DNA from 2 places in the Plantactinospora sp. ZYX-F-223 genome. Region 2 is predicted to be linked to the other one. Evidence: riboswitches for the same ligand, from Rfam matches in the RefSeq annotation. Region 2 holds a riboswitch; the other holds the start of a gene.
What was found. A riboswitch is a leader RNA that binds a small molecule or an ion and turns the genes downstream of it on or off. The one in region 2 is predicted to bind S-adenosylmethionine.
Positions count from the first base shown of each region.

Region 1: another riboswitch for S-adenosylmethionine. It lies ahead of AAH979_RS14740 (ABC transporter substrate-binding protein); the one in region 2 lies ahead of thrC (threonine synthase).

Region 1 is NZ_JBDJAV010000012.1:152,206-162,702, reverse strand. It holds gene hrpA (ATP-dependent RNA helicase HrpA) at 1-2,489, shown strand, start outside; gene AAH979_RS14745 (ThuA domain-containing protein) at 2,601-6,047, shown strand; SAM riboswitch class I at 6,187-6,277, shown strand; gene AAH979_RS14740 (ABC transporter substrate-binding protein) at 6,593-7,474, shown strand; gene AAH979_RS14735 (amino acid ABC transporter permease) at 7,556-8,350, shown strand; gene AAH979_RS14730 (amino acid ABC transporter ATP-binding protein) at 8,343-9,188, shown strand; gene AAH979_RS14725 (cytochrome P450) at 9,216-10,409, opposite strand.
Region 2 is NZ_JBDJAV010000029.1:4,956-15,452, forward strand. It holds gene AAH979_RS26885 (PqqD family peptide modification chaperone) at 1-222, shown strand, start outside; gene AAH979_RS26890 (S24/S26 family peptidase) at 219-1,100, shown strand; gene AAH979_RS26895 (ABC transporter ATP-binding protein) at 1,097-2,035, shown strand; gene AAH979_RS26900 (ABC transporter permease) at 2,032-2,841, shown strand; gene AAH979_RS26905 (DUF6295 family protein) at 2,864-3,142, opposite strand; gene AAH979_RS26910 (dienelactone hydrolase family protein) at 3,175-3,918, opposite strand; SAM riboswitch class I at 4,106-4,222, shown strand; gene thrC (threonine synthase) at 4,236-5,531, shown strand; gene AAH979_RS26920 (GNAT family N-acetyltransferase) at 5,943-6,959, shown strand; gene paaN (phenylacetic acid degradation protein PaaN) at 7,024-8,697, shown strand; gene AAH979_RS26930 (GNAT family N-acetyltransferase) at 8,757-9,380, opposite strand; gene AAH979_RS26935 (cold-shock protein) at 9,707-9,910, shown strand.

The DNA.
Region 1 (10,497 bases), on a different contig from region 2:
TGTCGGTGATCGCGGCCGCGCTCTCCATCCAGGATCCCCGGGAGCGGCCGGCCGACAAGCAGGCCCAGGCCGACCAGGCGCACGCCCGGTTCACCGACAAGGAGTCGGACTTCGCCGCCCTGCTCAACCTCTGGCGATATCTCCAGGAGCGGCAGCGCGAGCTGTCGTCCAGCGGGTTCCGCCGGATGTGCAAGGCCGAATACCTCAACTACCTGCGGGTCCGGGAGTGGCAGGACATCCACTCCCAACTCCGCCAGGTGTTGCGGACCACCGGCGGCGGGCCGCCCGACGGCCGCCCGGGGCGGGGCGGGCGCGGCGCGGGCCCGACCACCGACGGGGCCGCAACCGGCGGCCGCGCCGGCACCGACCGGGCCGACACCGGACCGGGTACGCCGACCGCGACCGGCGGGGCCGGTGACACCGCGCCGGACGGGTTCGACAGCGACCGGATCCACCAGTCGCTGCTCGCCGGGCTGCTCTCGCACGTCGGCCTGAAGGAGGCGCAGAAGAACGAGTACCTGGGTGCCCGGGGGGCCAAGTTCGCCCTCTTCCCCGGCTCGGCGCTGTTCCGCAAGCCGCCGCGCTGGGTGATGGCCGCCGAGCTGGTCGAGACGTCCCGGCTCTGGGGCCGGGTCGCCGCCCGGATCGAGCCGGAGTGGGTCGAGGCGCTCGCCCAGCACCTGGTGAAGCGCAGCTACAGCGAGCCGCACTGGGAGAAGAAGCAGGCCGCGGTGATGGCCTTCGAGAAGGTCACCCTCTACGGCATCCCGCTGGTCAGCGGCCGGAAGGTCAACTTCGGCCGGATCGACCCGGCGCTGAGCCGGGAACTGTTCATCCGGCACGCGCTGGTCGAGGGCGACTGGCAGACCCACCACAAGTTCTTCCACGACAACCGGGCCCTGCTCGACGAGGTCGAGGAGCTGGAGCACCGGGCCCGGCGCCGGGACATCCTGGTCGACGACGAGACCCTGTACGCCTTCTACGATCAGCGGATCCCCGCCGAGGTGGTATCCGGCCGGCACTTCGACTCCTGGTGGAAGAAGACCCGCCGGGACCGGCCCGACCTGCTCACCTTCGACCGGCAGATGCTGGTCAACGAGGGCCGGGGCGGGGTGGACGCGGCGGACTACCCGGACGAGTGGCACTCGGACGGGGTGGCGCTGCCGTTGACGTACCGGTTCGAGCCGGGGACGGCGACCGACGGGGTGACGGTGGACATCCCGCTGCCGATGCTCAACCAGGTCGACGCGGAGAGCTTCGACTGGCAGGTGCCGGGACTCCGCGAGGAGCTGGTGGTGGCGCTGATCCGGTCGCTACCGAAGGCCGTACGCCGCAACTTCGTCCCGGTGCCGGACTACGCCCGGGCGGTACTGGCCTCGATCACACCCGGCCGGGAGCCGCTGCTCGACGCGCTGACCCGGGAGCTGCGCCGGATGACCGGGGTGACCGTGCCGCGCGACGCCTGGGACACCGAGCGGCTGCCGGCACACCTGCGCCCCACCTTCCGGGTGGTCGGCGAGGAGCGGCAGACCGTCGCCGAGGGCAAGGACCTGCCGGCGCTGCAACGGCAGCTCACCACCCAGGTACGCCGGATGGTGGCCGCCGCCGCGCCGGACGTCGAACGCTCCGGCCTGCGGGAGTGGAGCATCGGCACGCTGCCGCGCTCGATCGAGCAGGACCGGGCCGGCTACCTGGTCACCGCCTATCCGGCGCTGACCGACGAGGGCGACAGCGTCGGCGTACGGGTCTTCGAGACCGAGGCCGAGCAGCGCCGGCAGATGTGGGCCGGCACCCGACGGCTGCTCCGGCTGACCCTCGGCTCGCCGCAGAAGTTCGTCTCCGGACGGCTCTCCAACGAGGCGAAGCTGGCCCTGAGCCGCAACCCGCACCGCAACGTGCAGGACCTGCTCGACGACGCCGCCGACGCGGCGGTGGACAAGCTGATCGCCGATGCCGGCGGGCCGGCCTGGGACGCCGAGGGTTTCGCCGCGCTACGCGACCGGGTCCGCTCGGAGTTGGTCGACACCACGTTCGAGGTCGTCGACCGGGTACGCCGGGTGCTGGCCACCGCCTACGCCGTGGAACAGCGGCTGGCCCGGACCAACAACCTGACCATGGTGGCGGCGCTGGCCGACATCCGCGCCCAGCTCTCCGGGCTGGTGCACCGGGGCTTCGTCACCGAGACCGGCTACGCCCGGCTGGCCGACCTGCCGCGCTATCTGACCGCGATCGAGCGACGCCTTGACCGGCTGCCGCAGAACCCGCAGCGGGACCGCGACCAGCAGGCCCGGATCGCCCAGGTGCAGCAGGAATACCAGGAGATGCTCGACGCGTTGCCACCGGCCCGCCGGGGCGACGACGCGGTACGGCAGATCCGCTGGATGATCGAGGAACTCCGGGTGAACGTCTTCGCCCAGGCGCTCGGTACGCCGTACCCGATCTCGGAACAGCGGATCTACCGGGCGATGGACGTGGCCGAGGCGGGCTGAGCCGGGAACGGTAAGGAACATGTCAAGATTGACGGGCCCGAATCGGTCCACGTAGGCTGACCAGGTCGGCGGCGGCAGTTTTCCCGTTTACTCAAGTCCGGGAGCGCCCGTATGAGACGCCACCGCACGACCGTCCTCGCCCTGCTCGCGATCGTGACCCTGCTGCTGGGCATGGCACCCGTCCCCGCCTCGGCAGCGGCCCGGTTCCGGGTCCTGGTCTTCTCCAAGACCACGAACTACTACCACGACTCGATCCCGGCCGGCATCGCCGCGATCGAGCGGCTCGGCGCCGAGCACGACTTCGAGGTCGAGGCGACCACCGACGCCGGGGCGTTCACCGACGCCAACCTCGGCCGGTTCGACGTACTCGTCTTCAACAACACCAACTCCACCCCGGAGTCCGGCGACCTGCTCGACGCCGCGCAGCGCAGCGCGTTGCAGAACTTCGTCCGGGCCGGCGGTGGCTGGGTCGGCCTGCACGCCGCCTCGGCCAGTGAACGCGACTGGGCCTGGTACGAGGGCCTGGTCGGCACGATCTTCGACTTCCATCCCGACTTCTCCTCGACCGGCGGCACGTACCCGGGCCGGGTCAAGGTGCTGGACGGGGCGCATCCGTCCACGAAGGACCTGCCGGAGCTGTGGGAGCGCGGCGAGGAGTGGTACAACTGGCGCACCAACCCGACCGGCCGGGTGCACACGCTCGCCCAGATCAAGGTCCGGGACGGCATCCCCGGGCTGGACGAGGGGCACGACCACGCGTACTCGTGGTGCCAGCACTACGACGGCGGCCGGTCCTGGTTCACCGCTGGCGGGCACGCCAGCTCCGCCTTTGCCGAACCGGCCTTCCTGGCCCACCTGCGCGGCGGCATCGAGTGGGCGGCCGGGGCGGTGCCCGGCGACTGCGGGGCCACCCGGACCGGCAACTTCCAGCGGGTACCGCTGGTCACCGCGGACCTGGCCGACCCGTTCGAGCTGGCCGTGGCGCCGGACCGGCGGGTCTTCTACATCCAGCGGACCGGCGCGGTGAAGGTGATCGACCAGGAGACCCTGGCCGTCCGCACGCTTATCGACTTCGCCTACACCCCGACCCAGACCAGCCAGTCCGACGGGCTGCTCGGGATGACCCTGGACAACGACTTCGGCACCAACAACTGGATCTATCTGCTCTGGTCGGACAAGACCGCCAACCAGCTCAACCTGTCCCGGTTCACCGTCGCGGACGACGCGATCGCGATGAGCAGCGAGCGGCGGTTGCTGACCATACCCACCTACCGGGGCGAGGGGCGGGCCAACTCGCACATGGGCGGCTCGCTGACCATGGACCGGCACGGCAACCTCTACGCCGGGATCGGCGACAACACCGACCCCTTCGAGTCCAGCGGCTACACCCCGATCGACGAGCGGGCCGGCCGGCGGGCCTGGGACGCGCAGGCGACCGCCGGGAACACCAACGACCTGCGGGGCAAGATCCTGCGCATCACCCCCCGCCCCGACGGCACGTACGCGGTGCCGGCCGGCAACCTCTTCGCCCCGGGTACCGCCCGGACGCGGCCGGAGATCTTCGCCATGGGGATGCGCAACCCGTTCCGGATCACCGTCGACCCGCTGACCGACGCGCTGCTGGTCGCCGACTACGGGCCGGACGCCCGGGCCGCCGACCCGAACCGGGGTCCGGAGGGGACGGTCGAGTTCAACCGGATCACCAGCGCCGGCAACTACGGCTGGCCGTACTGCACCGGCGACAACGTGCCGTTCAACGACTACAACTTCGCGACCTCGACCCCGGGGCCGAAGTTCGACTGCGCCGCCCTGGTCAACAACTCCCCCAACAACACCGGGCTGACCAACCTGCCGGCGGCCCGCTCGGCCCTGGTCTGGTACGCCTACTCCGCCTCGGCCCGCTTCCCCGAGCTGGGTACCGGCGGTGGCGGCCCGATGAGCGGCCCGGTCTACGACTTCGACCCGGCCAACCCGAGGCCGACGAAGTTCCCGGAGTACTACGAGGGCAAGTGGATCGTCTACGAGCTGACCCGGCAGTGGTGGAAGACCCTGTCGACACACGACACCGCGCAGACCTTCACCGACCCGAGGTTCGGGCCGACCCGGGTCGGCGACCTCCAGTCGATCAACGGGATCTTCGCCGACATGAGCTGGATCCAGCCCTTCGAGGCGGAGTTCGGCCCGGACGGCTCGCTCTACGTGATCGACTTCGGGGTCGGCAGCGGCAGCGGCCGGGGCGGCAGCAACGAGGGGGCCGGGATCTACCGGATCGACTACGTGGCGAACGGCCGCCCGCCGGTGGCGAAGCTGACCGTGGACCGGGACAACGGTCCGGGGCCGCTGACGGTCCGGTTCTCCAGCGCCGGCTCGGCCTCCGGTGACGGCTCGCCGATCACGTACGCCTGGGATCTCGACGGCGACGGTGACACCGACTCGACGGCGGCGAACCCGACGCACACGTACGCCGACCGGGGCCGGTTCACCGCCCGGCTGACGGTGAGCAGCGCGGGTGGGCTCAGTTCGGTGGCGACCGTACAGATCACGGTCGGCAACACCCGGCCGACGGTCGCACTGAACGTGCCGAACGGCGGCTTCTTCGACTTCGGCGACCAGATCCCGTACGCGGTCACCGTCACCGACCCGGAGGAGAGCACCGTCGACTGCGCCCGGGTGGTCACCCAGACCCAACTCGGGCACGACAGCCACAGCCACCCGATGGACAACTACCTCGGCTGCTCCGGCTCGCTCGGCACCGAGCCGGCCGGCGGCGACGGGCACGGCCCGGGCCAGAACCTCTACACGGTGCTGACCGCCCAGTACACCGACGGCGGCGGCCCCGGCGGGGTGCCGGCGCTGATCGGCTCGGTCCGGCACGAGTTGCAGACCAAGAGCAAGGAGGCGGAGCACTTCGACGCCTCGAACGGGATCCAGGTGCTGGACCGGGCGACCGCCCGGGCCGGGCGGCGGGTCGGCGACGTCGACCACGGCGAGTGGATCAGCTTCGGCCCGGTGAACCTGACCGGGATCGGCTCGGTCACCGCCGGGGTCAGCTCGGGCAGCGGCGGCGGCAGCATCGAGTTCCGGGCCGGTTCGCCGACCGGGCAACTGCTCGGCACGATGCCGGTCGGCAGCACCGGCGGCTGGGACAACGTGGTCTCCCCGACGGTCAACCTGGCCAACCCGGGCGCGACCTTCACCCTCTATCTGGTCTTCACCAACCCGGCGCAGACCGGTGGCACCCCCGACCTGCTCTCGCTGGACTGGTTGCGGTTCAACGGGGCGGGCGTGAAGCGGGAGACCGGCGGCAGCGTCTCGGTCACCGCCACCCCACGGACCGGGACCGCGCCGCTGTCGGTGGCGTTCACCGGTACGGCCACCGCGGCGGCCGGGCGGACGATCACCGACCGCGCCTGGGACTTCGGCGACAACACTCCGGTCGTGCACGGCGCGTCGGCGACCCACGCGTACGCCCGGCCGGGCACCTACACCGCCCGGCTGACCGTCACCGACAGCACCGGGGCGACCATGTCGAGTCACCTGACGATTACGGTCAGTTGACGGATCACCGGGTGGGCCGTGCGGCGGCGGCCCATCCGGCCCCGGAAGTCCCGCTCGGCGGTGGCAGGTGGCGAGCACCACAGCCATCCCGGCCCTGACCAGTTGGAACGTCGGGGCCCCGGTTGAGTAGGCTGATCACCGGCCATCCAGAGCGACCGAGAGACCTGGCTCGTCGACGTCGCAGCAACCCCCCACGTGGGTGCGGGTGCTACCGCCAGGACCGATGGAGGTTTCGCAGTGCGCAGCATCCAAGCCGGGCGGGCGAGCCGGCTGCATGTCACCTGGCACCGGTGGCGTCGACACGTCGACCTCTGCCGGACCAGCACCATGCTCTGTCGGGCCTCGGCGCTCTGTCGGGCCTCAGCCTGACCTGTCGGGCCTCGGCCTGACCCGTCGGGCCTCGGCCTGACCGCGACCGCCGGTCGGCGGCATCCGACCATCTCGTCAGCACCCCTGAGCGACGTCGTCCTGCACTGCTCGTGACCTGACCGGTCGGGGCAGTTGTCGGCCCATCGTCGCCGGATATTTCCTGGAGTTTCACTACAATGCGGATCAATACTCTCGCCACCCGCCTCCTCTCCGGAGTCGCCGCCGTCGCGCTGTTCGGCGCGGTCGCCGCGTGCGGCGGCTCCTCCTCCGGCGACGCCGCCGACAACCCGTACGACCTGCTGCAACCCGGCACCCTGCGGGTCGGCACGCTCACCGACGCCCCGCCGAACGTCTATCTGAAGGACGGGAAGTTCACCGGCTTCGACAACGACCTGATGACCGCCGTCGCCGGCAGGCTCGGGCTCAAGGTGGAGTTCGTCGGCACCGAGTTCTCCGCGCTGCTCGCCCAGGTCAACAACCACAAGTTCGACGCCGGCTCGTCGTCGATCACCATCACCGAGGCGCGGAAGAAGACCGTCGACTTCAGCAACGGGTACGACTTCGGCTACTTCGGACTCGACGTACCGGCCGGCTCGCCGATCAGGAGCTTCGGCGAGCTGAAGGGCAAGCGGGTGGTCGTGGTGCAGGGCACCGTGCAGGACGACTACGCCACCAAGGAGGGGCTGGACCCGGTCCGGGTACCCGACTACAACGGCGCGATCAACCAGCTCAAGGCGAAGACCGCCGACGCCTGGATCGCGCCCGCCGAGATCGGCGAGAAGTCCGCACAGGAGAGTGGCGGCAAGATCGTACTGGCCGAGAAGCAGCTCAGCTCGGCGCCGACCGCGTTCGCGGTGGCCAAGGGCGCCGACCCGCTGCGTGAGGCGCTGGACTCCGCGCTCGACCAGGTGATCGAGGACGGCACCTGGACCCGCCTCCAGGAGCAGTACTACCCGGGGCGGCCGGTGCCGGCCAGCTTCAAGCCGGGCAGCGGCACGGTGACGTACCCGCCGGTCAAGGCCGGGCCGACGAGCCCGGCCGCCACCCCGGCGAGCTGACCCGGCCAGCACCGCAGACAGCCGTCGGCCGGTCGCACCGCGCGCCGGCCGGCGGCTCCGGACCCCGAGACAGGTGAGGCCATGGAGACCCTGGCGACATTGTGGGAGACCTTCTTCGACCTGGAGTCGATGCGCGAGGCGCTGCCCGAGATGCTGACGGTCGGGCTGCCCAACACGCTGCTGCTGGCGCTGCTCTCGGCCATCCTGGGGACGCTGCTCGGCATGCTGCTGGCGATGGCCGGGCTGGCCCGGACCCGCTGGCTGCGCTGGCCGGCCCGGATCTACACCGATGTGTTCCGGGGGCTGCCGGCCGCCGTCACCATCCTGCTGATCGGGGTCGGGCTGGCGCCCCTCGGGCTCGCCTGGTGGGGCCCCAACCCGTATCCGCTGGGCATCCTGGCGCTGTCGCTGATCGCGGCGGCGTACATCGGGGAGATCTTCCGGTCCGGCATCCAGAGCGTGGAGGCCAGCCAACTGGAGGCGACCCGGGCCCTGGGCCTGTCGCACGGCGCCGCCATGCGCCTGGTGATCATCCCGCAGGGCGTACGCCGGGTCCTGCCGGCCTGGGTCAACCAGCTCATCGCACTGATCAAGGACTCCAGCCTGGTCTACTTCCTCGGCCTGGTGGCCAGCCAGCGGGAACTGTTCCGGATCGGCCAGGACTACGCGGCGAACACCGGCAACGAGTCCGCGTTGCTGCTCGCCGGGCTGTTCTACCTGGTCATCACCGTGCCGCTGACCCACCTGGTGAACTGGGTCGACCGGCGGCTGCGCGAGGGCCGGGCCGGTGGCCCGGAATCCGACTTCGACGATCCGGTGGCGCTGGCCGGCGAGACCGCGCTACCAACCGGTGGAAGGGAAACCCGGCATGCCTGAGTCTCTCCGTCCGACCGCATCCATCCGGTCGGCGTCGGCCGTCGAGGCCACACCGCCCGTCGGTTCGCCGACTCCGGCCGGCTCGACCGGGGACGGGACCGGTCCCGGGTACGAGTCGGTGAGCGTCGCGACCCGGGACGTACACCTCTCGTTCGGCCGGCACCAGGTGCTGCGCGGCATCGACCTGGAGGTCGGCCGGGGCGAGACCGCCTGCGTCATCGGCCCGTCCGGGTCCGGGAAGTCCACCCTGCTGCGGGTCGTCAACCGGCTGCTGGAGCCGGACCGGGGCGACGTACTGCTGGACGGCGTGAGCGTGCTCGACCAGGACCCGGACGCGCTGCGCCAGCGGATCGGCATGGTCTTCCAGCAGTTCAACCTCTTCCCGCACATGACGGTGCTGCGCAACGTCACGCTCGCACTCCGGCAGCTCAAGAAGCTCTCCCGGGACGAGGCCACCGAGCTGGCGCTGCGCCAGCTCGACCTGGTCGGACTGCGGCACAAGGCCGACGTCCGACCCGGCCGGCTCTCCGGCGGCCAGCAGCAGCGGGTGGCCATCGCCCGGGCACTGGCGATGTCGCCCCGGGTGATGCTCTTCGACGAGGCGACCTCGGCGCTCGACCCCGAACTCGTCAAGGGCGTGCTCTCGCTGATGGCGGAGCTGGCCGGCCAGGGCATGACGATGCTGGTCGTCACCCACGAGATGGGCTTCGCCCGGCAGGTCGCCGACCAGGTCGTCTTCCTCGACCGGGGCCGGGTGGTCGAGGCGGGCCCGCCCGCGCAGCTCTTCGAGGACCCGCGGAGCGCTCGGCTCGGGCAGTTCCTCTCCCAGGTGCTGTGACCCGGTCAGCCGCCCGAACGGATCCGGTCAGCCGCGCGGCCTGACCGGCAGTGCGGAGAGGCCACGGAGCAGCAGGCTGGACCGCCAGCCGATCTCCTCCGGCGGCGCCGCGAGGCGCATGTCGGGAAACCGGCGGGCCAGGGCGCCGAAGGCGATCTGCCCCTCCAGCCGGGCCAGCGGTGCACCGAGGCAGTAGTGGATGCCGTGCCCGAAGGCGAGGTTGGGGATGGGTGGCCGGTCGAGGTCCAGCCGGTCCGGCTCGGGGAACCGGTCCGGGTCCCGGTTCGCGGACAGCAGGGCCACCAGCACCGACGCGCCCTCGGGGATGGTCCGGCCGCCCAGCTCGACCGGCTCGATCGCGGTCCGGAACGAAGCGTTCTGCACCGGGCCCTCGTAGCGCAACACCTCCTCGATCGTCCCGGGCAGCAGCTCCGGCTCGGCCACCACCCGGGCCCACCGCTCCGGCTCGGCCAACAGCAGCAGCATGCCGTTGCCGATCAGATTGACCGTGGTCTCGTGCCCGGCGATCAGGAACAGGTAGACCATCGAGACGAGTTCGTCGTCGGTGAGCCGGTCGCCCTGCTCGTGCACGGCGATCAGCGCGGAGAGCAGGTCGTCGGCCGGGCACTCGCGCTTGGCCGCCAGCAGCGCACGGATGTAACCGACGATCGCGGTCAGCGCGGGCGGCAGCCCGGCCGGGTTCATCGGGCCGGTGACGATCGCATCCGTCCAGCTCCGGAAATCGGCCTGGTCCTCGGCCGGTACCCCGAGCAGTTCGCAGATCACCTGGATCGGCAGCGGGAAGGCGAAGCGGTCGATCAGGTCCACCTGCTCGGCGTCGGCGATGCCGTCCAGCAACTGCTCGGCCAGCTCCTCGATCCGGGGGCGCAGCGCGGCCACCCGACGTGCCGTGAACGCCCCGGAGACCAGCCGGCGCAGCCGGGTGTGGTCGGGCGGGTTCTGCGCCAGCATGTGCCGGCCCACCGCCCGGGCCACGTCGTCCGGGATCATGCCCCGATAGCTGAACCCGCCGGCCGAGGTGGTCTTGGCCAGCCGGGGGTCGCTCAGCGCCCGCTGTGCGTCCTCGTAGCGGGTGACGACCCAGGCGGTGGCGCCGGTCGGTAGTTCGACCTCCACGACCGGGCTGTCCCGGCGGAGTTCGGCGAGCACCCGGTGCAGGTCGGCGGTGGATCCGAACGGATTGGCAACGGCGGTCGACATCGTCTCCCCATCCGACGAGTGGACGCCCGGCAGCCGGAGCGGATCCGGGCTGCCTCCTATGCTGCCACCGTCGGCGCCGTGCACAGGG
Region 2 (10,497 bases):
ACGCTCAACGCGAGCGGCGCGCAGATCTGGCGTCGGCTCGCCGCCGGCAGCGCCGTGGAGACCGTCGTGCGTGACCTGGCCGACGCGTTCGGCGGCGACGACTGCCGGGAACGCGAGGCCGTCGCCCGGGACGTCCGCGAGTTCGTCGGGCTGCTGCACGCCCGCGACCTGCTCCGGACGGCCGAGCCGTCCGGACCGGCCGGAGCGGAGGGCGACCGGTGAGCGGCAGCGGCTTCGCCGACCTGGTACGCGCGACCCTCGCCGCCGGAGGACTGGCCCGGGTACCGGTCACCGACTCCGGCATGCTGCCGGTGCTCTCCGGCGGCACCGTCGTCGTCGAGCCGGTCGAGTTCGACCAGATCCGCCCCGGCGAGGTGGTCGCGTACCAGCACGGCGACGGGATCGTGGTGCACCGGGTGGTGGCCCGGCTGCCGGAGCACCTGCTGACCGCCGGCGACAACCTGCCGCTGTACGACCCGCCGGTGCCCCGGGCGGCACTGCTCGGCCGGGTGCCGCAGGTCGCCGCCCGGCTCCCGGGTGCCCCGGCCGTCGGCTGGCCGCCGCTCCCGCCGCCGGACGGCGTCACGCTCTGGCTGGTCGGCGCGGCGGCCCGGGCCGTACCGGAGACCGACCACCAGCTTCCGGTGCCGGGGAGCCGCCGTCCGGAGGCCCTGGTCCGGGTACGCCACCTCGCCGCCGGCTCCGCCCTGCCGGACCGGGTGCGCCGAGCCCTGGACGCGCTCGACGCGCTGGGCGGGGTGACCGTGGGCATCTCCCCGGCCGCGGTACGCCCGGTCGACGACCTGCGTACCGGACTGGCCGGCCCGAGCCGCCCGGCGCAGCGGCTCGACATCGTGCTCGGCTGCCGGTTCGGCTTGCCGGCGCTGCCCGGCGCCGCCGGCCGGGGCACGGTCGCGCCGCAGGCCGGGCCCGGTGACGCGCAGCCGCTCATCGCCCCGGACGACGTCGACCACCACCTGCGGACCGGCCCGCCACTGCGGGAGGCGGGTCCGGAGAGCGAGATCCGGATCATCCTCGCCACGCTGGGCGTACCCCCGTTGCCGGGATCCCCGCAGCCGGCGCTCGACGGTGCGCCGTGACCCCGGCGATCGTCGCGACCGACCTGGTCAAGGTGTATCCCGGCGTCGCCGCCCCGGCGGTCGACGGGCTGACCTTCGACGTTCCGGCCGGCCAGGCGGTCGGGTTGCTCGGCCCGGCCGGCTCCGGCAAGACCACCCTGCTCAAACTGGTCTGCGGCGCCTGCCCGGCCAGTTCCGGTCGGATCCTGGTGCACGGCCGCCAGCCCGACGCCGGCGCGCGGCGGGACGTGGCGGTGGTGCACCAGTCGGGGCCGTTCGACCTGATGTTGACGGTCCGGGACAACCTGCGGATCGCCGCGGCGTTCCGGGGCCTGCCCTGGCGCCGCGCCCGGTCCCGGGCCGACGAACTGCTCGGCGCCTTCGAGCTGGCCGGCAGCGATGACCAGTTCGTGCACACCCTCTCGGCCGGGCAGCGGCGCCGGCTCCAGCTGGTGCGGGCCCTGCTCCGGGTGCCGAGAGTCCTGCTGCTGGACGAGCCGTCGGCCGGACTGGACGTCGAGGGCCGGCGCCGGGTCTGGGCCGGCCTGAACGAGCTGCGCCGGCAGCACGAGCTGACCATCGTGCTGACCAGCCACTACCTCGACGAGGTGGAGCGCAACACCGAACGGGTGCTGGTGCTGTGCCGGGGCCGGATGCTCCGGGACGGCGCTCCGGCGGATCTGCGGGACGAACGCGGCGAGGCGCGGGCGGTGCTGCGGAGCGGATCGGTGGACGGCTGGCCGGCGATCGCCGCCGGGGCGCTGCGGCTGGGCCTGGCCGCGGCCCGCAGCGGAAACGAGATCGTGCTGACCGGGCCGGACCTGCGGCGGCGGCTGCCCCGGCTGCTCGCCGAACTGGCCGACCAGCAGATCCCGGTCGACAGCGTGGAGCTGGCCACGGCCTCGCTGGAGGAGGCCTTCGTGGCCCTGACCCGATCGGAGGTGACCATCCGGTGAGCCTGTCCGGCCTGGCCGACGACGACACCGCCGCGCCGCCCTGGCACGGCTCCGGATTCACCGCGACGCTGCGGCGGGAGTGGTTGCTGCTCACCCGCAACCGCAGCAACCTGCTGCTCGCGGTGGTGCCGACCGCCGTCTACATCGCACTCGTCGCCACCTCGCTCGCCGACCTGCTCGGTACGGTGACCTACCGGGGCGAGAGGGTCGGCTACCCCGACTTCGTGGTACCCGCGCTGATGTTCGCCGCGCTGCTGGCCGCCACCACCTCGGGTACGGCGTTCGTCCAGGAGCGGGCGCACGGGATGGCGCTGGAACTGTGGTCGTACCCGCTCACCCGCTGGCAGTACGTTGCCGGCAAGCTGCTCGCCGGCTCCGCCCTGGTGTTCGTCCACACGGTCGCCGCGCTGGCGGTCTCGGCGGCGCTGTTCCGGGGGCGCTGGCCGGCGGACCGCTGGGCCGCGCTGCTCTGCGGGGCGCTGCTCGCCGCGCTGGCGTTCAACGCGCTCTGCCTGCTGCTCGGCACCGTGGTGCAGGACTCACAGCGGTTCACCGTGCTGGTGAACGTGCTGGCCCCGCTGGGACTCTTCGCCAGCCCGTCGTTCTATCCGATCGAGAACCTCGGTACGGTGCAGCGGATCCTCGCGGACGTCAACCCGGTCAGCTACGGCGTCACCGCGCTCCGGGAGGCGCTGCTGCGCGGGTTCCCCGGCGCCTGGCCGTATTTCCTGCTGCTCGGGGTGGTCGGCGTCGTCGCGGTGGCGGGGGTGGGCCGGGCCCTGGTGCGGCAGTCCCGGGCGCTCTGAGGCGACGCCGCCAGGCTCACCGTCAGACCTTCTGGTCGCGGCTGGCCAGCCCGGCCGGTGCGGCGGCCAGGGCCGCCTGGATCGCCTCGACCAGGGCGAGCGCGGACTCCTCGGTCAGCTCGACCGCGACCCGGGCGGCCGGGCCGGCGGCCGGGTTCAGAAAGTCGATGTTGAGGGTGTGTGCGTACGGGGCGTGCGTCGGATGGTCCACGTAGACGCAGGTGTGGCTGACCGGGAACCAGCCGTCGGCACCCTTGCCGCTGCCGTCGACCTCGCGTTTCACCGTGACGTACGTGCACATGCCGGCCTCCTCTGGCTCGGGGCGGAACGGGGTCAGGCGCCGAGATGGCGGTCGAAGAAGTCCCGGACCCGCCGCCAGCCCTCGGTGGCGGCCAGCGGCCGGTAGCCGGGCCGGTCGACGGCGAAGAAGCCGTGTCCGGCGTCGGCGAAGGTGTGGAACTCGTGCGGCTTGCCGAGCCGGGTCAGCTCCCTGGACAGCTCCTCCGTCTGGGCCGGCGACGGGTACTGGTCCTCGGCGCCGAAGAGCCCGAGCAGCGGGCAGGAGAGCCTGTCAGCCTGGTCGAGCAGCGGCTTCACCGCCAGCGGGAAGCTCTCCGGCGGGTCGCCGACCACGAACGCGCCGTAGCAGTCGACGGCGGCGTCCAGCGGCAGCCGGGTGGCGGCCAGGAACGCCTGCCGGCCGCCGGAGCAGTACCCGATCACCCCGACCCGGCCGTTCGAGCCCGGCAGCCCGCGCAGGTGTTCGGCCGCGCCGCCGACGTCGCCGACCAGCCGGTCGTCCGGTACGCCGCCGGCGGCCCGCGCCGTGGCCGCCGCGTCGTCCGGGCTCGCCCCCGGCGCCTCCCGGGAGTAGAGGTTGGGGCAGATCGCCGCGTACCCGAAGCTGGCCAGCCGGCGGGTGATCTCCTTGGTCGCCTCGTCGTAGCCGGGCATGTGGTGGATCACCACCACCCCGCCGCGCGGCGTGGGTCCGAGGGGCTGGGCCAGGTACGCCTCGATCTCGTCGCCGCCCGCCCCGGTGATCCGGACCGTCCCGGCCTGCATCGCGTCCTGCAACGTCGCGCTCCCGTCCTGCCGGCCGGACTGTCACCGCCGGCCGCACCGAAGTTTCGTTAGCCTGGGATAACTATTTCAGCCGGTGGTCCGCGGCGGTCCGGCGGCCCGGCGCGGGGATCTTGCTCACACCGGGAAGAGACCCGGGACAGTGGCTCCCGGTGCCCGTAGACTGGCGGCACAACTTCATACCTCATCCAGAGGGGCTGAGGGATACGGCCCGATGACGCCCCGGCAACCACTCCACGGCGGAGCAGGTGCCAAATCCGTCCCCGCCGCGCGGTGCGGCGCCAGGGAAAGATGAGAGGACGGCAATCGCCATGACGTCGATCATCGACGCGACCCCCAGCCAGACCAGCCCGGTGGCCCCCAACCCGGCCCGCGTCCTCGTCTGCCGCGGTTGTGGCACCGAATACCCGCTGGTCGCCCAGCACGCCTGTTACGAGTGTTTCGGCCCGCTGGAGGTCGGCTACGATGCCGCGACTCTGGCCCGGGTCACCCGGGCCGACATCGAGGCCGGCCCGAAGAACCTCTGGCGGTACGCCGCGCTGCTGCCGACCGGCCAGGACCCGACCACCCGGGTCACCCTCGATCCGGGGCTGACCCCGCTGGTCCCGGCCGCCGGCCTCGCCGCCGAGCTGGGCATCCGGGCGCCGCTCTGGGTCAAGGACGACAGCGCCAACCCCACCCACTCGTTCAAGGACCGGGTGGTGTCGGTGGCGCTGACCGCCGCCCGGGGCCTCGGCTTCACCCGGTTCGCCTGCGCCTCGACCGGCAACCTGGCGAACTCGGTCGCCGCGCACGCGGCCCGGGCCGGGGTGCCGTCGATCGTCTTCATCCCCGGCGACCTGGAGCAGGGCAAGGTGGTGACCACCGCCGTCTACGGCGGCGACGTGGTCGCCATCGACGGCTCGTACGACGACGTCAACCGGCTCTGCGGCGAGCTGGTCGAGACCGACGAGTTCGAGGACACCGCGTTCGTCAACGTGAACGTCCGGCCGTACTACGCCGAGGGCTCCAAGACGCTGGGCTACGAGGTCGCCGAGCAGTTGGGCTGGCGGATCCCCGAGCAGGTGGTCATCCCGATGGCCAGTGGCGAGCTGCTTACCAAGATCGACAAGGCGTTCAGCGAGCTGGTCGAGATCGGACTGGTCGAGGCCCCGGCCAACGGCTGGAAGGTCTTCGGCGCCCAGTCGGCCGGCTGCAACCCGATCGCCGTCGCGCTGCACGCCGACACCGACGTGATCACCCCGGTCCGGCCGACCGGGATCGCGAAGTCGCTCAACATCGGTGACCCGGCCGCCGGGCTCTACGCGCTGGAGGCGGTCCGCCGCACGGGCGGCTGGATGGACTACGCCGATGACGACGAGATCCGTGCCGCCATCCGGCAGTTGGCCCGTACCACCGGGGTCTTCGCGGAGACGGCCGGCGGGGTGACGGTGGCGGTGCTCGGCAAGTTGGTGGCGAGCGGCCGGCTGGACCCGGACGCCGAGACGGTCGTCTACAACACCGGCGAGGGCCTCAAGACGCTGGACGCGGTGGCGGCGCAGGTCGGTCCGACGTACCGGGTCAAGCCGTCGCTGCGGGCGGCCCGGGACGCCGGCCTGCTCGGCTGAATTTTTCGGGAAGAATTTTTCGGCATCTGCCCGGGCCTGCCCGGGCAGATGCACGTGCAACTTGCAGGTTAGATCGTTCGGGTTCTCCGGACGAGCGGTGGCCCCGGTGGTACGGATGCGGTGCGTAGCTGCTGTTTTGCCGCCCGTGACGAAAACACGCGGTAGAGGGCTTGACGGCTGCATCTGCACGTCGCAAGATGCTCCGTGCGGGAGGACGCACCGCCGTAGACTTTCAAAGCTCTTACGACCCGACGCCGGAGGCGTTGTGCGGGCGTCCTCCCGACCAAACTCTCTCCCCGGCCGGACTGCCGCCATCGCCCGCCCGTCGGTTCAACGCGGATCCATCGACCCGGGTGACGGTTCCCCGATATTCGGTCGCGCCCGGTTCGTGCAAGCGGCACCCTCCAGAGCATGGACATCGTGGTCACTCCCCTGGACGTCGCCGACGTCGCCGCCACCGAGCGGGCGTACGAGATCGAGGCCGCCGCCCGGGCGACCGACCAGCCCGACGTGCCGAGGCTGCCCCGGCAGCGCTTCTTCGCCGGGCTCCGGCGCCCCTGGCCCGGTAACGACGACCGGCACGCGCTGGGCTATCTCGACGGGGTGGCCGTGGGCTACCTGGCGGTCTCGCTGCCGCAGCGGGAGAACCTGGAGAACGCCGGGCTGACGCTCGCCGTCCATCCGGAGTACCGCCGCCGGGGCGTCGGCCGGGCCCTCTACGAGTACGCGGTGCGGGTGGCCCGGGACGAGGGCCGCAAGCGGATCATCGGCGAGGTGGCGAACATGAGCCCGCAGGCCGCCCCGACGATGCCGGGCGACGCCTTCGCCGCCGCGCTGGGCGCCAAGCCGGCGTTGGCCGACGTACGCCGCCGGCTCGACCTGACCACCCTGGACGAGCCGGAACTCGACCGGCTGCTGACCGAGGGCCTGGCCCGGGCCGAGGGCTACTCGATCGTGCGCTGGCAGGGCGCGACCCCCGAGGAGTACGCCGAGGACGTCGCCTACCTGGACAGCCGCCTGGTCAGCGACGCGCCGATCGGCGACCTGACCTGGGAGGCGGCCAGGCCGGAGGTGACCCGGCTACGCGAGATGGAGCAGGGCTACCACGATCGGGGCCAGTACTGGTACAACAGCGGCGCCCGGCACGACGCGACCGGCCGGTTGGTGGCCTGGACCGGGATCGGCATGAACATTGGCTGCGACTGGCACGCGTTCCAGCAGATCACCCTGGTCGAGCCGGCGCACCGGGGGCACCGCCTCGGCACCGTGATCAAGATCGACAACCTGCGGCAGATCCGGGCGCACGAGCCGGCGCTGCGGGTCATCGACACCTACAACGCCGCGTCGAACGACTACATGATTTCGATCAACGAGGCGCTGGGATTCCGCGCGGTCGCCGGGCTCAACACCTGGCAGGCGACCCTTTGACCGGCGGCGTCCACCCCCGGTGCGGAGGCTGGGACGGGCCGGGCCGGTGCGGCATGATGGCGGGATGACGGAGACCCCGCACCCCTTCTTCGCCCGGCACGCCGACACCCTGGAACGGGCACTCACCGCGATCACCGAACGCTCCTACTGGTCCGCCTACCCCGAGTCACCCAGCCCTCGGGTCTACGGCGAGACCGCCGCCGCCGAGGGCGAGGCGGCGTTCCGGGCGTACCTGGGCGGCAAGTTCCCGCTCGACCAGCCCGGCACCGGTGACTGGGTGGCCACCGAGGCCAGCCCGTTCGGCATCGACCTCGGGGTGAGCTACCCGCACGCCGACCCGGAGGTGCTGCTGGCCGCCGCCGCGACCGCGCTGCCGGCCTGGCGGGACGCGGGGCCGCAGACCCGGGTCGGGGTATGCCTGGAGATCCTCGCCCGGCTGCACGGGCACGTCTTCGAGCTGGCCAACGCGGTGCACGCCACCACCGGGCAGGCATTCGTGATGGCGTTCCAGGCCGGTGGCGCGCACGCGCTGGACCGGGCCCTCGAAGCGCTCGCCTACGCGCACCAGGAGATGACCCGGCACCCGGCGACGGCGGCCTGGGAGAAGCCGGCCGGCAAGGGCGACCCGCTGCGGATGACCAAGAACTTCCACGTGGTGCCGCGCGGCGTGGCGCTGGCGATCGGCTGCAACACCTTCCCGACCTGGAACACCTACCCGGGACTCTTCGCCTCGCTGGTCACCGGCAACCCGGTGGTGGTCAAGCCGCACCCCCGGGCCGTGCTGCCGCTCGCCATCACCGTCCGGTACGCCCGCGAGGTGCTGGCCGAGGCCGGCTTCGACCCGAACCTGATGCTGCTCGCCCCCGAAGCGCCCGGCGAGCAACTCGCCTCCACCCTGGCGCTCCGCCCCGAGGTGAAGATCGTCGACTTCACCGGCTCCACCGAGTACGGCGACTGGCTGGAGGCGAACGCCCGGCAGGCCGCCGTCTACACCGAGAAGGCCGGGGTCAACGCCATCGTGGTCGACTCGACCGACGACTTCGCCGGGATGTGCCGCAACATCGGCTTCTCGCTGACCCTCTACAGCGGGCAGATGTGCACCACCCCACAGAACATCCTGGTGCCGCGTGACGGGATCGAGACCGACCAGGGGCACAAGAGCGTCGACGAGGTCGCCGCGGGCATCGCCGGGGCGGTCGGCAAGCTCACCGGCGACCCGGCCCGCGCGGTCGAGCTGATCGGCGCGATCGTCAACGACGGCGTGCTGGCCCGGCTCGACGAGGTCGCCGGGATCGGCGAGCCGGTACTGCCGTCCCGGCCGGTCGAGCACCCGAACTACCCGGGCGCGGTGGTGCGTACGCCGCTGATCGCGAAGCTCGGCGCCGACGATCTCGGCACGTACGGGCGGGAGTGGTTCGGGCCGATCTCGTTCGTGATCGCCACCGACTCCACCCCGCACAGCCTGGCGATCCTGCGGCAGACCGTCGGCGAGCGCGGCGCGCTGACCGCCGCGGTCTACTCGACGGACTCCGCCGTGCTGGACGCGGCCGAGAACGCGGCGATCGAGACCGGGGTGCATCTCTCCTGCAACCTCACCGGCGGGGTCTTCGTCAACCAGTCGGCGGCGTTCTCGGACTTCCACGGCACCGGCGCCAACCCGGCGGCGAACGCCGCGCTGACCGATGGCGCCTACGTCGCCAATCGGTTCCGGGTGGTCCAGGCCCGCCGGCACAGCTGACCCGGCAGCGGTGGGGGCTCCTGCCACGCCGGTCGGGCCCCTTCCACCATCGCCGGAGATCAGGCGGTCCGGCGCATCTGTAGTTCGCGGAGCGTGCGGACGGTCGGGTGTGCCACCCGTACCCCCGTGTCGACGAAGCCCAGCCGCTCGTACGCCCGTACCGCCCGGTCGTTGCCGACCACCACTTCCAGCAGGAGCTCTGGCCGGGCGACCGCCCTGGACCAGTCGGCCACCGCTTCGACCAGGGCGGCCAGCAGGCCGCTGCCCCGCCAGGCCGGAGTGAGGTAGACGGCGAAGACGACGGTGACGCCCGGCTGACCGGGTGCCGCCTGGCCACCGGCGTGCCCGACGACCCGGCCGTCGACCTCGGCGACGAACGCCGCCGTCCGGGGGCCGGTGGACATCCCGGCGATCCGGGCCGCGAACTCGGCGTGCGGTCGGGCCGCCGCGTCGGCGAGCGTCTCCAGGAAGGCCAGCGGGGAATCCGCGAGCATCTCCAGACGGATCGCCCGGACCCGGGCGGCGTCGGCGGGACGTACCCGGCGGACCGTCGGTAGGTCGGCGCTCGGTCGAAGACCGGAATCGGCCGTACCGGCGGCCCGGTCCGGGGTAGCTGACCCGGGTCGATCGGAGGAGTGCGCGGACTCCGGCTCGGCGGCGGTCTGCGGGATGGAAGCCGGCACGTCCGCCATGGTCGCACGCCGTACGGCGCCCAGTTTCGGCGGGTAACGGAGCCGCCGGCGGTTTCGGTGCGGGCCGGTTGAGCTGGGCAGCGACGGCCGCCAATAGGTGAGAGGCCGGAAAGGACCGCCCGGTTGTCTGCTCGGTGACCGTTTTGGCCTAGTGCGCCGCCGCCCGACCTTGGTGTACGGTGCGGGTTCGGCCGCTCGATTCGTGGCTCCCCAATTACATGATCCATTTTGGGGAAAGCGACTCGGCGGTCCCGGCAGGCATACGGCGTCGCCGGAGCTCGGGCAGCTCCGACGCGACCGAAGTAAGGAAGTGCACCGTGGCGCAGGGCACCGTGAAGTGGTTCAACAGCGAAAAGGGCTACGGCTTCATCGCGGTCGATGGCGGGCAGGACGTCTTCGTCCACTTCTCCGCGATCCAGATGGACGGCTACAAGGCGCTTGACGACGGTCAGCGCGTCGAGTTCGAGATCGCCCAGGGGCAGAAGGGCCCGCAGGCGGAAAAGGTCCGGGTCATCGCCTGAGCTGCCGGGCCATCGGCCCGCCGCTCTCGGGCTCGTCCCCCGTTCCGCTGCCACCCGGCCGCCGGTAAGCCGCCGGTCGGGACCGTTGCCGGCCCAGTCCGGACTCCCGCCGTGTCGATACTCCACAACGACGGCGGTCTGCGGCTGGCCGGGTCGCCGTGCGACGTCGTTGGCGTGTCCGGCGGGTCGGTGTGCCGGTTGCTACCGCGCTCGTGCCGGTCGTCCGGCGGATCTCCCCGCGTCTTCCGCACGATGCGTCTCTCGGACTGCCCGCACGGATCCGGGCTGCTGCGGTATGGCGTCCGGCAAGGCGCCCGCTGTCCTGATCGGGTTGGCGTCGACCGCCCCTTGGCCGGGCTTTCCCGTGATTGCGACAACCCGCATTCCGGCCCCCTCCGGAGACGCCGGGGCCGCGCGGTCGGCGGGCGCGGAGGCGCGGATCTGCCGGCGCTTCCCGACTCCCGGCCGGGTCCTGACACCGCTGGTTCGGCTGCCGTTCCGCTCCCATTGGGCTGCTGGTCTCCCGCCGCGCTCCGGCCGCCGCCAGCCGGTCCCGATGCCCGGTTCGACCGGCTCACTCGCTTGCA